Regions from separate parts of the Streptomyces sp. AHA2 genome, predicted to be linked through region 2. Evidence: riboswitches for the same ligand, from Rfam matches in the RefSeq annotation. Region 2 holds a riboswitch; each other region holds the start of a gene.
What was found. Region 2 has a riboswitch for cyclic di-AMP ahead of Q5694_RS11900 (C40 family peptidase). Riboswitches for the same ligand answer to the same signal wherever they lie in the genome.
Positions count from the first base shown of each region.

Region 1: another riboswitch for cyclic di-AMP. It lies ahead of Q5694_RS24680 (transglycosylase family protein); the one in region 2 lies ahead of Q5694_RS11900 (C40 family peptidase).
Region 3: another riboswitch for cyclic di-AMP. It lies ahead of Q5694_RS22765 (M23 family metallopeptidase); the one in region 2 lies ahead of Q5694_RS11900 (C40 family peptidase).

Region 1 covers NZ_JAUQWJ010000013.1:98,558-105,074, forward strand. Annotated here, with positions in the region: gene Q5694_RS24655 (serine/threonine-protein kinase) at 1-424, shown strand, start outside; gene Q5694_RS24660 (SurA N-terminal domain-containing protein) at 567-1,214, shown strand; gene Q5694_RS24665 (nucleoside triphosphate pyrophosphohydrolase) at 1,342-2,349, shown strand; gene Q5694_RS24670 (cytochrome P450 family protein) at 2,396-3,670, shown strand; gene Q5694_RS24675 (transglycosylase family protein) at 3,850-4,848, shown strand; cyclic di-AMP (ydaO/yuaA leader) riboswitch at 5,078-5,244, shown strand; gene Q5694_RS24680 (transglycosylase family protein) at 5,249-5,971, shown strand; gene eno (phosphopyruvate hydratase) at 6,262-6,517, shown strand, end outside.
Region 2 covers NZ_JAUQWJ010000004.1:311,364-317,880, forward strand. Annotated here, with positions in the region: gene Q5694_RS11885 (esterase/lipase family protein) at 1-40, shown strand, start outside; gene Q5694_RS11890 (M23 family metallopeptidase) at 146-1,849, shown strand; gene pcrA (DNA helicase PcrA) at 1,994-4,477, opposite strand; cyclic di-AMP (ydaO/yuaA leader) riboswitch at 4,792-4,964, shown strand; gene Q5694_RS11900 (C40 family peptidase) at 4,973-6,142, shown strand; gene Q5694_RS11905 (hypothetical protein) at 6,220-6,517, shown strand, end outside.
Region 3 covers NZ_JAUQWJ010000011.1:131,895-138,411, forward strand. Annotated here, with positions in the region: gene Q5694_RS22750 (helix-turn-helix domain-containing protein) at 65-712, shown strand; gene Q5694_RS22755 (DUF6126 family protein) at 709-828, shown strand; gene Q5694_RS22760 (tyrosine-protein phosphatase) at 844-1,641, opposite strand; cyclic di-AMP (ydaO/yuaA leader) riboswitch at 2,310-2,466, shown strand; gene Q5694_RS22765 (M23 family metallopeptidase) at 2,471-3,403, shown strand; gene Q5694_RS22770 (SGNH/GDSL hydrolase family protein) at 3,650-4,435, shown strand; gene Q5694_RS22775 (TetR/AcrR family transcriptional regulator) at 4,459-5,073, opposite strand; gene Q5694_RS22780 (Glu/Leu/Phe/Val dehydrogenase dimerization domain-containing protein) at 5,135-6,313, opposite strand; gene Q5694_RS22785 (MBL fold metallo-hydrolase) at 6,440-6,517, shown strand, end outside.

The DNA of each region.
Region 1 (6,517 bases), on a different contig from region 2:
GCGCCGGCAGTACGCGGCCACCCTGCTGGACGACGGCCAGTACCGGCGCGCCCTGCCCGAGCTGCGCCGCCTCGCCGACGAACGCGCCGCCGAGGCCGGCCAGGCCGACCCGCAGTGCCTGCGGTTCCGCTACGAGGCCGCCCAGTGCCTCGAACAGCTCGGCGAACCGGCCGCTGCGCTCGCCGAGTACCGGGCGCTGCTGCCGTACTACGAGAACCAGTACGTCGCCGCCGGCGGCCCGGAGCTGGCGCACGACGTGCGCCGCCGCATCGGGCACCTGCTGCTGGCCCTCGGCGACCGGGGCGCCGCCCACGACACCCTGGCCCGGCTGCTGCACGACGTCGAACGCACGCACGGTCAGGGGCACCCGCTGGGGGTGGAGATCCGCCGCACGCTGCAGTGGCTGGGGCAGGTGCGGGGCTGAGGCCCGGTCCGGAGGCGGCGCGGCGATGCCGGAAGTCCCGGTGAATCGTTGGTCGAATGGGTTGGCCAGAGCCTGCCCACTGCCTACCATCGATCACCGCAAGACCTTGTGCACCGTCGCACAATCTCCTCGGGAGGTCTCCTTGCACCGCCGCCGTCGCACCGCGCTCGTCCTCACCGCCGCGATCGCCGCCGCGGCGCCCCTCCTCACCGCCTGCGGGAACGACGCGCATCCCGGTGCCGCGGCCGTGGTGGGCGGCCAGCGCATCACCGTCTCCCAGCTGGAGGAGCGGGTGGGCGAGGTCCGGGCGGCCCAGCGGGCGGCCGTGCGGGACGAGGCGCAGTACCGGCAGGCCATCGCCCGGACCGGCACCCTCACCCGGGACACCCTGCAGACCATGGTGCTCGACCGGGTGCTGCACCGCGCGGCCCGGGACGCCGGCGTGACCGTCACCCGCAAAGAGATCCAGAAGATGCGCTCCGGCCTGGAGAAGCAGGCCGGCGGCGCCAAGGCGCTGGAGACGACCTGGCTCCAGCAGTACGGCATCCCGCCGCGGCGCCTGGAGGAAAACCTCCGCCTCCAGCTGGAGGCCCAGAAGCTCGCCGAGAAGCTCGGCACCGACACCGGCCGCCCCGAGTTCTGGAAGGCCCTCTCGGACGCCTCCAAGGAACTCGACGTCGACCTCAACCCGCGCTACGGCACCTGGGACGTCCGCAAGAGCAGCCGCGCCGACGCCAAGACCCCGTGGGTCCGCGACGTGACGGCGGCGCAGGCACAGCAGTCCATGTAGCACGCCGGGGAGGGACCGGAGCGGCCCTGTGGACGACTCCCGGCCCGCGGGCCGGGCGGCGGCCTTCCGGTCCCACCCCCTGTGGACGACGTCCGCCACCGCCGGCCACGTGGGATAGCTTCGAAACGTGAACGCCAACAGCCCCGAAGCCGTCCCGGGCCACCGGCAGGCCGCCCCCGGCGCGGCCGACGCCCCCGGCCGCGTCGTCCTGCTCACCACCAGCCACCGCGTCGCCCCCGGCCTGCTGTCCTGGCCCGCCTGGCAGGCGCTGCACGCGGCCGACCGGGTGCTGTGCGCGGACGGAACCCATCCCCAACTGCCGTACCTGCGTGAGGCCGGCGTCGCCGTGGAGGAGGCGTCGCCCACCGCGCAGGAGCTGGTCGACGCCTGCGCAGGCGGCCGCACGGTGGTCGTCGTGGCGACCGGCGAGGGCGAGCCGGCCCTGACCGACGGACTCGCCCGCCTCGCCGGCGGCGGTCGCCTCACCATGCCGGAGCTGGAGCTGCTCCCGGCCTCCTACGACCTGCCCGGCGCCCGCCTCCTCGACCTCGTCCAGGTGATGGACCGCATCCGTGCCGAGTGCCCCTGGTCCTCCCGGCAGACCCACGAGGGCCTGGCCAAGTACGGCATCGAGGAGGCCTACGAACTGGTCGAGGCGATCGAGGAGGGCGACCGCGACGAACTGCGCGAGGAGCTCGGTGACGTCCTCCTGCAGGTCGTCTTCCACGCCCGCATCGCCGAGGAGGACCCGCAGGCGCCCTTCTCCATCGACGACGTGGCGGGCGGCATCGTCGCCAAGCTCGTCCACCGCCACCCGCACGTCTTCGGCGACGCGACGGCCACGACCCCCGAGGAGGTCAAGGCCCACTGGCTGCGCACCAAGGCGATCGAGAAGCAGCGCACCTCGGTCACCGAGGGCGTCCCCCTCGGCCAGCCCGGGCTGGCCCTGGCGGCCAAGCTCGCCTCCCGGGCCCGCACGGCCGGGCTCGACATACCGCTGCCCCCGGTCGAGGGCATCGGCTACGAACTGCTGGCCCTGGCGGTCCGCGCGGAGGCAGAAGGGGTGGACCCGGAGGCGGCGCTGCGAGCGGCGGCCCGGGCCTACCGGGACGCGATCCGGCAGGCCGAGGGTTGAGCGGACCCGGGCGGGGCGGGGCCGGCCGGCCGGATACCGTCGGACCGTGACCGACCAGCCCCAGCCCAGCACGCCCGCCACCGCTCCCGAACTCTTCACGTGGGAGTTCGCGAGCGACCCCTATCCCGCCTACGCCTGGCTGCGCGAGCACGCCCCGGTGCACAGGACGCGGCTGCCCAGCGGGGTGGAGGCCTGGCTGGTCACGCGGTACGCGGACGCCAAGCAGACGCTCGCCGACCCCCGGCTCTCCAAGAACCCGGCGCACCACGACGAACCGGCCCACGCCAAGGGCAGGACCGGGATCCCGGGGGAGCGCAAGGCGGAGCTGATGACGCACCTGCTGAACATCGACCCGCCGGACCACACCCGGCTGCGGCGGCTGGTGTCGAAGGCGTTCACGCCCCGGCGGGTCGCCGAGTTCGCGCCCCGGGTGCAGGAGCTGACCGACGGGCTCATCGACGGGTTCGCGCGCACCGGGTCGGCGGACCTCATCCACGAGTTCGCCTTCCCGCTGCCCATCTACGCCATCTGCGACCTGCTCGGCGTCCCCCGCGAGGACCAGGACGACTTCCGCGACTGGGCGGGCATGATGATCCGTCACCAGGGCGGGCCCCGCGGCGGTGTCGCCCGCTCGGTGAAGAAGATGCGCGGCTACCTCGCCGAGCTCATCCACCGCAAGCGCGAGGCGCTGCCCGCCGAGCCGGCTCCCGGGGAGGACCTCATCTCCGGCCTCATCCGCGCCTCCGACCACGGTGAGCAGCTCACCGAGAACGAGGCGGCGGCCATGGCGTTCATCCTGCTGTTCGCAGGGTTCGAGACGACCGTCAACCTCATCGGCAACGGCATCTACGCCCTGCTCACCCACCCCGGGCAGCGGGCCCGCCTGCAGGCGTCCCTCGCCGCCGGGGAGCAGGGCCTGCTGGAGACCGGCGTGGAGGAACTGCTGCGCTACGACGGCCCCGTGGAGCTCGCCACCTGGCGCTTCGCCACCCAGCCGCTGACCATCGGCGGGCAGCGCGTCGAGGCCGGCGACCCGGTCCTGGTGGTGCTGGCGGCCGCGGACCGGGACCCGGAGCGCTTCGCCGACCCGGACGTACTGGACCTGTCCCGCCGGGACAACCAGCACCTCGGATACGGCCACGGCATCCACTACTGCCTCGGCGCCCCCCTCGCCCGGCTGGAGGGCCGGACCGCGCTCGCCACGCTGCTGACGCGCCTTCCCGACCTCCGGCTCGCCGCCGACCCCGCCGAGCTGCGCTGGCGCGGCGGTCTCATCATGCGCGGGCTGCGGACCCTCCCGGTGGAGTTCACGGCGGTGTGACGGCCGCCATGACCGACGAGGGCCCCGGCCAAACATGACACGCCGTCATGTCTGTGATCTTCACGTGATCTGCGCGGCATGAACTTGTGACAAGTGATCGTGTGCCGATACGTTCACCCATCAACGCGGCCCGGTCACGGCGCCGCGGAGGTCACTGCTGTCTTGCGAAAGGTCTCCGTATGCTCTCCGGGAACGGTCGTCACCGTCGCCCCCGCCAGGCTCCGGCTCTCCTCGTCGCGGCCGGAGTGACCGGCTCCGCCATCGCGATCCCGCTCCTCGGGGCCTCCGGTGCCAGCGCCGCCGACGGCACCACCTGGGACCGGATCGCGGACTGCGAGACCGGTGGGGCCTGGAGCCAGAACAGCGGCAACGGCTACTTCGGCGGCCTCGCGCTCTCCCAGGAGGACTGGGAGAGGTACGGCGGCCTCGAGTACGCGGCGAGCGCCGATCTGGCCAGCCGCTCGCAACAGATAGCCGTGGCCGAGAGAATCCTCGCCGACCAGGGGGTCGGCGCCTGGCACACGTGCGGGCTCCTCTCCGGTCTCGGGGAGGGCTCCTCCGGTGCGTCCGGTGCGTCCGGTGCGTCCGGCGCGTCCGGAGAATCCGCTCCGACGGATTCGCCGGGATTGCTCGACTCCCCCGGCTCGTCCGCGTCCTCCGCCTCGCCGTCCCCGTCGGCGGCGTCTCCGTCCTCCTCTCCGTCGGGCGCGGCACCGTCTGGCACTCCGTCAGCATCTGCGGACGAATCGGCTGATTCCGGCAAGTCGTCCGACTCTCGCACTGCCGGTCAGGGGCCCGGCGACTCGCGGTCGGCCGCGCCCGGCAGTGACGAATCCGACAACTCGCGTCCGAGTGCCGGGTCTTCGGCTGTGGCCGACACCGGCTCCGGCCGGCACCGCGGCCCCAGCGCCGACGAGAGCGCCGAGTCCACGGACGGCCGTACGGGCGGGTCCTCCGGCAAGCACGCCTCGCGCGGCGAGGAGGCGCCCGGAGAGGAGTCCGAGGGCGCCTACATCGTCGGTGTCGGGGACAGCTCGTGGTCCATCGCCGACTCCCTCCGGATCAGCGGCGGATGGCACGAGCAGGACGCCGGGGACGGGAACGCGGCCGACGGCGATTCGGCCCTCGTTCTCCCCGGTCAGACGCTCACGGCGGAGGACGAAACGGACGGGAAGTAGCCGTTCGGGCAGTGCGGGGAACGGGGGCGGAAGTCCCCCCGAAACGACGCGAGTTCACGCCCCGTTTCATGGCCTATGTCCCGTATGGACACGGTGAGAGATAGATCTCAGAAGCCCTGATCGTCTTTGAAATTCCGGCGATCGCCTGTCTACGGTCGTGACCGCTCGCCACCGCGAGCCCCGGCTGCCGCAACGCCGAATCCTGCCAGCGGCCGCACGGGAACAGTCGTCGCGTCAAGCGCCGTAGGCAGGAGCGGGGGACCCAAGGTAGGTGCCCGACCGGCTCGTCGAGCCGGAAGGGCTAGGGGTGGAGCCGCGTCCCGTGAGGGACGTGGCCGGGCAACTCAACCGGCCCGAACCCGACAGCTCACCTCGCAGGCGTCGGTGAGGGGATCCATCCATGCTGTTTTCCGGCAAGGGCAAGCACCGTCGTCCGTCCAAGGCCACTCGCGCCATCGCCGTCGCCGGCGTCGCCTCCGCCGCCGTCGCCGCTCCGCTGATGGCGGCCGGCAACGCCTCCGCCGCCACCGCCTCCGAGTGGGACGCGGTCGCCCAGTGCGAGTCCGGCGGCAACTGGTCCATCAACACCGGCAACGGTTACTACGGCGGTCTGCAGTTCTCCGCCTCCACCTGGGCCGGCTACGGCGGCACCAAGTACGCCTCCACCGCCGACCAGGCCACCAAGGCGCAGCAGATCGAGATCGCCGAGAAGGTTCTCGCCGGGCAGGGCAAGGGCGCCTGGCCGGTCTGCGGCAAGGGCCTGTCGAGCGCCGGCTACACCGGCGGCGGTTCCTCGAGCGACTCCGGCAGCTCCGCCGGCTCCTCGCAGCAGAGCCAGCAGAGCCAGCAGAGCCAGCAGAGCACCGAGTCCCGCGAGACCCAGCAGCAGCCGGCCTCCCGCTCCGACGAGCGCCCGGCCGCCAAGAAGACCGTCACCACCCCGACCGGCAAGAAGGTCAAGAAGGGCGACGGCGAGTACAAGGTCGTCACGGGCGACACCCTCAGCTCCATCGCCGCCGAGGAGAAGGTCAAGGGCGGCTGGGAGAAGCTGTTCGAGCTGAACAAGGACATCGTCGAGGACGCCAACCTCATCTACCCGGGCCAGCAGCTGCACCTGAAGTAAGCAGCGGCCCACCCCGTCCCCACGGGCCGGGCTCCCCGCCCCGGCGTGTTCCCCCGTACACGCCGGGGCGGGGTGTTTTCCGGCCGGGCCTTCGCGGAGGTTTCGGCCGGTCTTGGCGAACCGGCTTTGTTCCGTTCGGAAACAATTTACTCTCGGTTCTGTCCATGGGGTGGGCGACCCGGTGGCCGATCGCCCGGAGCCGGTTAGGCTCATGTCGCGAGCCACCGCGGCCCGCACCTCGCCGGGTCCACGCGACCCGCGTAACCGCGTCACATCAGAAGGAGATGCTCGTGCCGTCCATCGACGTCGTCGTAGCCCGGGAAATCCTGGACTCCCGAGGCAACCCCACGGTCGAGGTCGAGGTCGGCCTCGACGACGGCAGCACCGGTCGTGCCGCCGTCCCGTCCGGCGCCTCCACGGGCGCCTTCGAGGCCATCGAGCTGCGCGACGGCGACTCGAACCGCTACCTCGGCAAGGGTGTGGAGAAGGCCGTCCTCGCGGTCATCGAGCAGATCGGCCCGGAGCTGGTCGGCTACGACGCCACCG
Region 2 (6,517 bases):
CGGGACCGAAGGCCGGGCCGGCGGTCTGACGGTGGCCTGAAACTCGTCATACAGCCGCCACGGGTTCGCCCAACCCCGATCAGCTTCGAACAAACATCGAACACAAGGCCAAAGCCGCGTCCGCAGTCCGCCAAAACACGGCCGAATGCCCGTTTCCTGCGCGCGTGAAACCTGCCGAAGATTGTCGTGCCCGCGTACCGCCGGGTACAGTCGCCGCACTGCTCTGGCAGCCCCTGTTGTCGAGGCGAAAGAGAAGTTGGTGAACGACCGTCACCCGTCGGGGACCATGGCCCCGGCTCCGGCTTCCGACGCCGCCTCGGCGCACTACGCGTCGTACGGCACCCAGGAAGCCCCGTACGGCGACTTCACCACGTACGGCGACCACGACGCCACCGGTTTTCACCCCGGCGCCGGCGGAGGGCCCGACGCCTCGGGTCACGCCACTTCGAGCTTCGCCACGGACCCCCTCTTCGGCGACATGCCGGGCAACGGCCACGACACGGGTGCGTACGACTCCGGCCAGTGGTCCACGGGTACCCCCGAGCACGCGAACAATGACGCCTACGCGGCCCAGCACCACGCCGCCTACGACACCGGCGTCTACGACACGACCTCCTGGACGACCGGGCAGCAGCCGATGTCGGCCATCCCGTCGCCGACCCCGGCCCCGGACGCCACCGGCCAGTGGGACAGCGGCGCCTGGCTCCAGCCGGACCAGTCGGGCGAGGCGGCCGACCACACCCAGCAGTGGGCCTGGGGCACGCAAGCCTTCGACACCGGCGCCTACGACGCCACGCAGTGGAACTCCGACGGCTCCGCGGCACCGTCCGGCGAGGGCTACGAGCAGCCTGCCGAAACCTTCGAGCAGCACGAGCCGGCGCAGTTCGACGCGCACCAGCCGGCGCAGTTCGACCAGTCCGAGCCGGTGCCCTTCGACCAGCTCGAGACCGCGACGTTCGAGCACGTCGGCTATGACGAGCCCGTCGGCCACGGTTCCGCCGCCGACGGCGACGAGACGGCCTCGACCGGTGAACTGCCCGCCGTCCGCCTCCTGGACGGTCAGGAGGAGGTCGTGCCCACCGGTTCCCGGGCTGCCTCGCGGGCCGGGTCCCGCTCCCGTCGCCGTACGCCGCCGAAGCGTTCGGCGCTGCTGACCGTCGCGGTGCCCTCGGCGTGCGTGATGGGTGTCGCGGGGATCGCGGCCGCGTCGGTGGGCACCTTCACCGAGGACAGCGCGGCCGAGGCGCACACCACGGCCGCGGACGTGCAGCCGGTGAAGCCGGCCGCTGCCAACAACAAGCTCGACACGCAGCTGCAGAGCCTCGCCGCGGGCGCCGACGACTTCGCCGACCGGGCCAGCCGTACGCAGGAGCGCATCGACCTCAAGGCCCAGCAGGCCGCCGAGAAGAGGCGGGCGGCGGAGGAGGCGGCCCGCAAGGAGCGGCTGCGCCCCAAGTTCGCCCTGCCGGTCTCGCAGCACGGACTGAGCGCGTACTACGGCCAGTCGGGCATCAACTGGATGTCCCTGCACACCGGCATCGACTTCCCCGTCGCGTACGGCACGACCGTGATGGCCGCCACCGACGGCACCGTGCGCACGCAGTGGAACAGCGCCTACGGCAACATGATGATCGTGACCGCGAAGGACGGCACGGAGACGTGGTACTGCCACCTCTCCACCTACACCGTCCCCTCGGGTACGACCGTGAAGGCCGGCGACCCCATCGCGCGCTCGGGCAACTCGGGCAACTCCACCGGTCCGCACCTGCACTTCGAGGTGCGCCCGGGCGGCGGCTCGGCGATCGACCCCCTGCCGTGGCTGCGCAGCCACGGCGTCAACCCGGCCTGATCGCCCAACAGTTACCGACACTCCTGAGGCGGTGCACCGACTCCGCCCGGTTTCCGCCCCCCTGGTGCGCGCGAACGGGGAGCCTCCACTCGCTGGAGCCTCCCCTCGGGGAAGCCCTCAGCCCTCGGGGAAGCCCTCAGCGGGTCAGAGCTTCTCCACCGGCGCGTAGCGCAGCAGCAGCCGCTTGGGCTTGGTGTCGCCGAAGTCGATCGTCGCCTCGGCGTTCGCCCCCGTGCCCTTGACCGCGACGACCGTGCCGAGCCCGAACTGGTCGTGGGTGACGCGGTCCCCCACGGCCAGCGCGACCACCGGCTTCTCGGCGGTGCGGCGCGTGGCGAAGCCGGAGGCGCCGGAGGCCGAGGAGCGTGAGCGGGACGAGGACAGGGAGGCCGCGACCGCGGAGACCGGCCCGGAGGACGCGGGCGCGGTCGCACCCGTGCGCTTCCACTCCACGTGGGCCGGCGGGATCTCCTCGAGGAACCGGGAGGGCGGGTTGTACGACGGCTGGCCCCAGGCGCTGCGCAGCGTGGACCGCGTCAGGTACAGCCGCTCCCGGGCGCGCGTGATGCCGACGTAGGCCAGGCGGCGCTCCTCCTCCAGCTCCTTGGTCTCCCCCAGGGCACGCATGTGCGGGAAGACGCCGTCCTCCATGCCGGTGAGGAAGACGACCGGGAACTCCAGGCCCTTGGCGGTGTGCAGGGTCATCAGCGTGATGACCCCGTCGCCGTCCTCCTCGTCGGGGATCTGGTCGGAGTCGGCGACCAGCGCGACCTGTTCGAGGAAGTCGGACAGCGTGCCGCCGGTCTCCGCGTCCTCGCCGCGCTCCTGCTCGAACTCCATGGCGACGGCGGCCAGTTCCTGGAGGTTCTCGATCCGGGTCTCGTCCTGCGGGTCGGTGGAGGCCTGCAGTTCGGCGAGGTACCCGGTGCGCTCCAGCACGGCCTCCAGGACGGTGGCCGGCCCGGCGCCGGACTCGACGATCGTGCGCAGGTCCTCCATCAGCGTGTTGAACCGCTTGACGGCGTTGGTGGAGCGCGCGGCCATGCCGTACGCCTCGTCGACGCGCTTGAGCGCCTGCGGGAAGCTGATCTTCTCGCGCTGGGCGAGGGCGTCGATCATCGCCTCGGCGCGGTCGCCGATGCCCCGCTTGGGGACGTTGAGGATCCGGCGCAGCGGCACCGAGTCCTCGGGGTTGGACAGCACGCGCAGGTAGGCCAGGACGTCCCGGACCTCCTTGCGCTCGTAGAAGCGGACGCCGCCGACGACCTTGTAGGGCAGGCCGACGCGGATGAAGACCTCTTCGAAGACACGGGACTGGGCGTTGGTGCGGTAGAACACCGCGACGTCGCCCGCCTTGGCCTCGCCGGCGTCGGTGAGGCGGTCTATCTCGTCGGCGACGAACTGGGCCTCGTCGTGCTCGGTGTCGGCGACGTAGCCGGTGATGCGCGCGCCGGTGCCCGCGTTGGTCCACAGGTTCTTGGGACGGCGGGACTCGTTGCGCTCGATGACGGCGTTGGCCGCCGACAGGATCGTCTGCGTGGAGCGGTAGTTCTGCTCGAGCAGGATCGTCGTGGCGTCCGGGTAGTCCTCCTCGAACTGGAGGATGTTGCGGATGGTCGCGCCGCGGAAGGCGTAGATCGACTGGTCGGCGTCGCCCACCACGCACAGCTCGGCCGGCGGGACCTCGGCCTCGGGCGGTACGTCGACGGGGTGCTCGGAGGTGCCCACCAGCTCGCGGACCAGGGCGTACTGCGCGTGGTTGGTGTCCTGGTACTCGTCGACCAGGACGTGCCGGAAGCGGCGTCGGTAGTGCTCGGCGACGTCCGGGAAGGCGCGCAGCAGGTTGACCGTCGTCATGATCAGGTCGTCGAAGTCCAGGGCGTTCGCCTCGCGCAGCCGCGACTGGTACAGGGCGTAGGCCTGGGCGAGGGTCTTCTCGAAGCCGTCGGTGGCCTGGGCGGCGAAGTCCTCCTCGTCGATCAGCTCGTTCTTCAGGTTGCTGATCTTGGCGCTGAAGGACTTCGGCGGGAAGCGCTTGGGGTCGAGGTCGAGGTCGCGGCAGACCAGGGCCATCAGGCGCTTGGAGTCGGCGGCGTCGTAGATCGAGAAGGAGGAGGTGAAGCCGAGCTTCTTGCTCTCGCGCCGGAGGATGCGCACGCACGCGCTGTGGAAGGTCATGACCCACATGGCGTTGGCGCGCGGGCCGACGAGCTGCTCGACGCGCTCCTTCATCTCGCCCGCGGCCTTGTTGGTGAACGTGATCGCGAGGATCTGGCCCGGGTGCACGTTCCGCTCGGCGAGCAGGTGGGCGATGCGGTGGGTGAGCACGCGGGTCTTGCCGGATCCGGCACCGGCGACGATGAGCAGCGGGGAGCCGGAGTGGACGACGGCGGCGCGCTGGTTGTCGTTGAGCCCTTCCAGCAGCGCGGCGGAGTCGATCACCGGGCGGGGGGCGCCGTCCCGGTAGTGGGTGTCCCGGTCCGGCGGCACGTCGAACTTCCCGCCGAACAGATCGTCCGGAAGCGGCTCCGGAGCGTGGTCGTCCTCGGGCGGCGGCGGGGGCTCGTCCGCGGGGCCCCGCTGGGCCTGGAGGTCCGCCAGGAAGCTGTCGTCAAAGAGGCTGCTCATCGCTCTCCGAGTCTAGGGCGCCCCACTGACAGCCCGCCGCCACCACCGGGAACATCACACCGGGCACCGGCAGGAGGGCCGGGCGGCTGGCGCATTGTCACCGTGGAGCACGACATGATCACGGTCCGCTATGTCCGCAACAATCCAGGACAACTCACGACCAAACCGCCGTGATCGTTCACGCAGGGCAACGCTTCCCGGAAAGGTCACGAAAATGTATCGGGCATATCACCCATCAACCTTCACAGGGACCACACGAGTTGGCTACCGTGCGATCAGGCCGCACGACCCTCACCGGCGAACGACGCCGGGCCGCGCGGCCTCCGCCGAGTCCGGTGTGCCGCAGCGGCGGCCGGAGCCGGGGACCCAACCGAGAACCCCGGGGTGAATCGGCCCGCCTCCGCATCCGGAGAGGCCGTAGGGCAACCCTTCCGAACCACCCGCCCGAACCCGACAGCTAACCCGGTAGGCGGACGATGGAAGGAGTCGCCTCCCTTGGCGTCGCACCGCAAGTCGCGTCCTACGGGTTCGCGCGTGGCAGGCATACGGACCCCCGCCCTGGCAACGGCGGCCCTCACCTCCGTGGCCCTGCTGTCCCAGTCGGCCGAAGCCGCCCCCGAGGCCGACGACAGGCCCAGCCTCGAAGAAGTCGAGAAGAAGGTCGACGACCTGTACCGCCAGGCCGAGTCGGCGACCGACAAGTACAACGCGGCCAAGGAAAGGACCGCGAAGCAGCGCAAGCGCGTCGACACCCTCCTCGACGACGCCGCGCAGCGCGCCCAGAAGCTCAACGAGGCGCGCGACAAGCTCGGTTCCTACGCCTCCGCGCAGTACCGCACGGGGGCCGCCGCCCCGGAGACGGCGACGTTCCTGCTCGCGGACACCCCGCAGGACTACTTCGACCAGACCCAGCTGATGGACCGGATGACCGGCCGCCAGAAGGAAGCGGTCGACGACTTCGTCACGCGGCAGTCCGAGACGGTGACGAAGCGCCGGGAGGCGACCGAGAGCCTCGAGAGGCTCACCGACGCCCAGGGCGACCTGAAGGCGGCCAAGGCGACCGTCCAGCGCAAGCTGGCCGACGCCCGCGCGCTGATGTCGAGGCTGACCGCCGAGGAGAAGGCGCGGCTCGCGGCGATCGAGAAGGAGAAGCGGGAGGAGGCCGCCCGCCGCGCCGCCGAGCTGGCCCGGCAGCAGGCCGCGCAGCAGCAGGCACCGCGCGAGGAGGCCCCGCGGCAGGAGAGCGGCTCGCCGGCGGCGGGTTCCGGCTCGTCCTCCTCGACGCCCTCCGCGGACTCCTCGTACGCCACCAAGGGGGACAAGGCCCTGGCTTTCGCGCGCGCCCAGGTCGGCAAGCCGTACGTCTGGGGCGCCGTCGGCCCCGGCTCCTACGACTGCTCCGGCCTCACCCAGGCCGCCTGGAAGGCCGCCGGCGTCACCCTGCCGCGCACCACCTACGACCAGGTCGGCGCCGGCACCACCGTCCCGGTGTCGCAGGCGCAGCCGGGCGATCTTGTCTTCTTCTACGACGACGTCACGCACGTCGGGCTGTACGTCGGCAACGGCATGATGATCCACGCGCCGAAGCCGGGCGCGTACGTGCGCGAGGAGTCGGTCTACTACGACGGCGAGTCGGCCGTCCACAGCGTGGTGCGGCCCGCCTGAGCGGACGGGGGGGCGTTTTCGGGGGCACGCGCGCGTGCCCCTCACCGCCCGCGCGCGCCGCTCTCTAGCATCGGCGTATGTCCGGTCCCTCCCCGTTTGCCACCTGGTGGGCGACGTACGCGCTGGCGACCGGCACCGTGTCGGTCGGTCTCGACTCCGCGGGTCACGCGGTCCTCTCCCGTGCCGTCCTCGCCCTGGCCTGCGGAGCCTGGCTGCTGTCGGTGGTGAGCCTGCTGCAGCGGGCGCGCGGCGCCTGGCGGGCGGAGGTGCCCGCCGTGTTCACCACCGCGGCGGCGGCCGCCGTCCTCGGCACCGGCTTCTCGGCCGCGGGCCTGCACCCCGTGGCCTGGGCGCTGCTGGCTCTGTCCGCGCTGC
Region 3 (6,517 bases), on a different contig from region 2:
CCGACGCCTTTGCCTGGGAGGCAAGAAATTTGCCGCAGAGGCAAAGGTCCGGCTGAATGGAGGCATGAGCTCCTCCGAGAGCGAGCGGCCCCCCGGGGCCGGCTCGCCGGCCGACCAGGCACCCGGCGCCCTGCCGGCCGTGGTCGCGCCCCAGCTGCGGGCACTGCGGCGGCAGGCTTCCCTGACGCTGGAGGCCGCGGCCCGCGCGGCCGGGCTGTCGCCCGCGCACCTGTCCCGACTGGAGACCGGCCAGCGCCAGCCCTCGCTGCCGATGCTGCTGGCACTCGCCCGTATCTACGGTACGACGGTCTCCGAACTGCTCGGCGAGACGGTCGCCGAACGGGACTCCGTCATCCGCTCCGCCGACATGGAGCCCACCGCGGCGGGCGGCTGGACCTACTGGCAGGCCGGCGCCCCCGGCCGCGGCATGCAGGCGCTGCGCGTCCACGTCCCCCACGGCTCCCAGGGCGACATCGTGCGCGTCCACCCCGGGGAGGAGTGGCTGCACGTCCTGCGGGGCCGGCTGCGGCTGCGTCTGGCGGACACCGTGCACCGCCTGGGGCCCGGCGACAGCGCCCACTTCGACTCGCTGACCCCGCACCGCATCGCCGCCGAGGACCACGACGGCGTCGACCTGCTCTTCGTCCACACCCTGCTGCAGAGCCCCACGGCCGCCCTGTGCCTGGGCCCCACCCCTGGAGACACGACATGAGCAACCTCGAGGAGAAGTTCCCCCGGGCCCTGTGGGTGCGCCTGCTGGTCTACCTCGTCCTCGGGCACGTCTTCGCCGCGTTCGTCTACCTGCTGTTCGAGGTCGGCGCGAAGTAGACCCCGGCCGGCGCCTCAGTCCAGGAGCCGCTCGCGCAGTCGCTCCCGGGTCTGCGGGGCGAGCCCGAGCCCCTGTTCCAGATAGGCGTCGACACCGCCCCAGGTCTCCTCGATCGTGTCGAAGGCGGCCGTCAGGTACTCGGCGCGCGCGTCGAAGAGAGGGCTGAGCAGCTCCATGACCTCGGGGGAGTAGGCGGAGGCGTGGGAGCTGCTGCGGTGGACCTTGTAGCGGCGGTGCTTGGCGTTCGACTTCAGGTAGTCCTCGACGATCGCCTCCCGCTCGACCCCCACCGCCAGCAGCGTCACCGCCACCGACAGGCCCGCGCGGTCCTTGCCCGCCGCACAGTGCATCAGCGCGGGGACGCTGTCCTGCGCCAGCGCGTGCAGCACCCGCGAGTGCTCGGCGGTGCGGTCCTTGATGATCGAGCGGTACGAGGCGATCATCCGGGCCGCGCCCTTGCCGTCGGCCAGGATCGCGCGCAGCTGGTCCAGGTCGCCGTCGCGGACCATCGTCCAGAACTCGGCGCCGTCGGCCGGGTCGCTCAGCGGCAGGTTCACATTGCGCACGCCCGGCAGCGTGACGTCCGGCCCCTCCAGCTTCTGGTCGGCCGCGTTGCGGAAGTCGAAGATCGTGTGCAGGCCCAGGGCGGTGAGGAAGGCGGCGTCCTCCCCGGTCGCGTGGGCGAGGTGGCCGCTGCGGAACAGCACGCCTTGGCGCACCCGCCGCCCGTCCACGGTGGGCAGTCCGCCGACATCGCGGAAGTTGCGCACTCCGGCCAGCTCGGGCTCGGTCGACGGGACCTGCTGTGTCACGAGGGCTCCTCCCCATCGGTGCCGCCGCCGCGGCTCGCCGGCGGGCACCACTCGACGATACGACATGCCTGCCTGGGGCAATGAAGTCGTCCGCAGGCGCTGCCGGCACGCCCCACGGAATTCGACGAGCCGCCCCCCGGTCGCACCTGATCGGGCTCGCTCACATCCGTGGATCCATGCTGCCGGACCGTGCCGAAGCCGGACGTACGCGGCTGCTGCCTGGCCGCTCGCCGCGTGGGCCGCGGCTCCGGACGTCGAGCTGGTCCGGTCGACGACGCCGGGGCGGCTGTCCGAAAAGGGTCGGCCGGGCGGCGGTCCGGACACGGCCCACGTCCTCCTTGAGTGGAACTGGCCCTTCTGTCCGAATGAGGAGCTTAGGTTGCTTCGTCATAACGTGCCCCGGTCATGCGGGAAATGGGGAGGAGTCGCGTGACCATCGTCATATCCGTGACGATGCGTTGTCGCCATGTGCACGTAATTCGGGTGAATATCAGGGGCATTGAGGAAAGGGAAAGATCGAAATAGCACGCTCGGTGACCGTGAAAACCTCGGCGCCTCAGAAAAAACACCGTCACGCGCAACCACACGCTTGTCCCTTCGCGTCCCGGTCGCTTACGTTCCACACCGATCCGGACGGACGCCTAATCCTGCCGCCGCCCGGAGCCCGCACACACTGACCCGACGCACGGCAGGAGCGGGGGACCCACAGGTACGACGCCTGTTCCGGTTCCCGGAACGGGCTTGGGGTTGAGTCGCGCCTCCGGCGCGGCCGGGCATCTCCAGCCCGCACCCGACAGCTCACCTCGCAGGCGACGGAGAGGAATTCACCATGCCCGCGAAGGGTAAGCACCGCCGTCCCAAGACCCAGCGTTTCACCCGTTCCATCGCCGCCGCCGGAACCGGCGGCGCCGCGCTGGCACTGCCGCTGATGGGGGCCGCCGGCGCCCACGCCGCCACCCCGCAGGCGGTTCCGGAGAAGGCGGTCCAGTCCGCCCCGGCCGCGGAGAAGAAGACCGCCGACAAGGCCGCCGGCACCCGCACCTACACCGTGAAGGCCGGTGACTACCTCGCGAAGATCGCCGACGACCAGCACGTCAGCGGTGGCTGGAAGAAGCTCTACGCGGACAACCGCGACGCCGTCGGTGACGACCCGTCGCTGATCCACCCGGGCCTGAAGCTCTCGATCGGCGAGAAGGCCGCCGCGGACCGGGCCCCGTCGCAGCCCGCGCCCAAGGCCTCCGCCGAGAAGCCCGCGAAGAAGTCCTCCGCCGAGTCCTCCGCGGACACCTCCGCCAAGGCCGGCACCGCCGCGAAGCCGGCCGCCGCCGAGCCCGCCGCACAGAGCAACGCCAGTGGCTTCACGTCGCCCGTGGCCGGCGCCACCGTCGGCACGCCGTACCGCATGTCCGGCAGCATGTGGTCCAGCGGCTACCACACCGGTGTCGACTTCGTCGCCCCGACCGGCACCTCCCTGAAGGCCGTCGGCGCGGGCACGGTCGTCTCCGCCGGCTGGGGCGGCGCGTACGGCAACCAGGTCGTCGTCAAGCTCGACGACGGCAACTACGCCCAGTACGCCCACCTGTCGCAGCTGTCCGTCTCGGCCGGCCAGACCGTGACCGCCGGGCAGCAGATAGGCCTGTCGGGCGCGACCGGCAACGTCACCGGGCCGCACCTGCACTTCGAGATCCGCACCACGCCGGACTACGGCTCGGACGTGGACCCGGTCGCCTACCTGCGCTCGCACGGCGTCTCCATCGGCTGACCGACCGCACCGGCACCTGCCTGACACGCCACCGAAGGCCGGACCCCGTTCCCCGGGTCCGGCCTTCGGTGCGTGGCGGGTCCATGCCGGAACGCCTGCGGTGACATGCCTGTTCCGGAGTTGGCGAATCCTTTAGGAGTGGCCTTTCTCACCGCCCGTCAAGCCCTGCCTACGGTCGCGTAGGTCACATTCGAGGGTGAATCATGAACGGCTGTGGCAGACGATTCGAAGAGTGACAGCAAAGCAGTGATCGGGTCGTACGTGGCGCTGGGGGACAGCTTCACCGAGGGCGTCGGCGACCCCGGCCCCGACGGGGCGTTCGTCGGCTGGGCAGACCGGTTCGCCGTCCTGCTCGCCGACCTGCGGCCCGAGGGCGACTTCCGGTACACCAATCTCGCCGTGCGCGGAAAGCTCCTCGACCAGATCGTTGCGGACCAGGTTCCGCGAGCCGTCGAACTGGCCCCCGACCTCGTCTCCTTCTGCGCCGGGGGCAACGACATCATCCGGCCCGGCACCGACCCGGACGAGGTGGCCGAGCGCTTCGAGCGGGCATTGCGACGCCTCACCGCCGCGGCCGGCACGGTGATGGTGACGACCGGGTTCGACACCCGGGGCGTGCCCGTGCTCAAGCACCTGCGCGGCAAGATCGCCACCTACAACGGACACGTCCGCGCCATCGCCGACCGCTACGGCTGCCCGGTGCTCGACCTGTGGTCCCTGCGCAGCGTGCAGGACCGCCGGGCGTGGGACGCCGACCGGCTGCACCTTTCCCCCGAGGGGCACACGCGGGTGGCGCTGCGCGCCGGCCAGGTGATGGGCCTGGCGGTGCCGGCCGACCCCGAGCAGGCCTGGCCGCCGCTGCCGCCGCGCGGGGCGTTCGACGTACGGCGGGACAACGTGCAGTGGGCGCGCGAGTTCCTGGTGCCGTGGATCGGGCGCCGGTTGCGCGGGCAGTCCTCGGGCGACCACGTGACGGCCAAGGGAGCGCTCTCCCCGGACGACATCCGGATGCGGATCGCTCCCGTGGCGTGAGACCCGGGCCGGCGGACCGGCCGCTACCGCACGGTCGACGCGGCCGGTTCCAGGCCCAGTTCGCGGGCCAGGGCCTCGTCCGCCCACTGCCGGGCGCGGGCCCGGGAGACCGTCCCGGGGTAGGACGTCAGCTGGACGGCGAGACCGTCGAGGAGGGCGGTGAGGCGGAAGGCTGCCGCCCGGGGGTCCGGGCAGGGGAACTCGCCCGCCGCCACGCCCTCCGCCATGACCTCGGTCAGGGCGGCCTTCCACTGCCGGTCGAGGTCCTCGGTGACCTCCCGCAGCGCCGGCTCGCGCAGGGCGGCCGCCCAGCCCTCGATCCACAGGCGCCAGCCCTTGGCCTGGCCCGTCGGCGCGTACCACCGCACGGCCGACCGCAGCCGGCGCAGCGCCGGCGCCCGCCGGCCGAGCAGCCGGCGCAGGTGCGCGAGATCGGCCTCGGCGGCATGCCGGAACGCGGCGGCCACCAACTGCTCCTTCGAGGAGAAGTGGTAAAGCACCAGAGCGTTGCTCACCCCGAGCGCCGAGGCCACGTCGGCGATCCTGACCGCCGCCACGCCCCGCGCCTCGATCTGCTCGATGGCGGCCCGCAACAGCTCCGCGCGCCGCTCGGCGACGCTCAACCGGACTCTCGTCACACCGTCACCCTATATACGGCGGCGCGGACCCCCGCCGTACGGATCCGGCCGGTCCCGCGCCTCAGCGGTACCAGCCGAACCGTTCCGCCAGCTCCGGCAGCCGGTCCGCCGCGAGCGCGTGCGCGGCGGCCCTGGGCGTGATCCCCTCGGCCTGCGCACGGGCCAGCATCCGCCCCACCAGTGCCCGCATCGCGCGACGCGTGTGCGCGAACGCCTCCTCGGCGTCGGGGCCGACGTCCCCGAACAGCGTCCACCACCACCAGGCGTTCGTCCCGGAGTTGACCACGACGTCCGGCAGCACGCTCACCCCGCGCGCCGCCAGCAGCGGCTCGGCCTCCGCCCGTACGGGCATGTTGGCCGCCTCCACGATCCAGCGGGCGGTGATGTGTTCCTGGTTCCCGGCGTCGATGGCGTACGACACGGCCGCCGGCACCAGCACGTCCGCCTCCGCGGACAGCCAGGCGTCGCCGGGCAGTTCGCCGTCACCGGGGCGCAGCGCCGCACGGTCGACCGTGCCGTGGGCGTCGCGGGCGGCGAGGAGCGCCTCGACGTCCAGCCCCGCCGGGTTGGCGATCGTGCCCTTCAGGTCGGCGACGGCCACGACCGTCAGCCCCGCGCGGGAGAGGAACCGGGCGGTGGCCCCGCCCATGGTGCCCAGGCCCTGGAGCGCCACCCGCGTGCCCGCGTGCGGCACTCCCGCCCGGTCCAGGGCGGTGAGTGCCGCCTCGGCGACGCCGCAACCGCCGGCCAGCTCATCGAGCCCGATGCCGTCCACGTCCACGGCGAAGGCGTCCGCCAGCCTCCGCCGCGCTGCCGCCTCGTCGTCCAGCAGCGGGTACACGGCCTGGATCGAGGAGACCAGCCCGGCCTCGGCGGCGGCCCGGTCCACCACGTCCTGACTCAGCCCGAGATCCTCTCCGGTCGTCCAGAAGCTCTCGATGTACGGGCGCATCGCCCGCAGGTAGCGCACCAGCAGCGGGTACGCCTGCGGATCGCGCGGATCGCAGTCGATGCCGCCCTTCGCGCCACCGAGGGGTACGTAGCGGCCGGCCGGGTCGTAGTGCAGGGCCTCCTTCAGGGTCATGCCGCGGGCCAGGGCCGTCACCTCCTCCAGCGTGCAGCCGGGCCGCATCCGCAGACCGCCGCTGGCCACACCGCGCACCAGCCGGTCGACGACCAGGAAGCCCTGCCGGCCGGTGAGGTGATCTGTCCAGGTGAGGGACATCAGAGGGCTGGCCATACGGACTCCTTCGGCGCCGGTCTACTGAATCGCGAGTCAGTATCCCCTGGGCGGGACACCGGGCACGGGTGATGCCGGAGGGGCCGACCATAATGGAAAGCCTGACCGACTCCACCTGGAGGTACCGTGGCCGGTTTCCGTACCCTGAGCTCCGGGCTCCGCGCGCTGCGCCCCGGGGCGTTCGGCGCGGACCCGAGCGGCGAG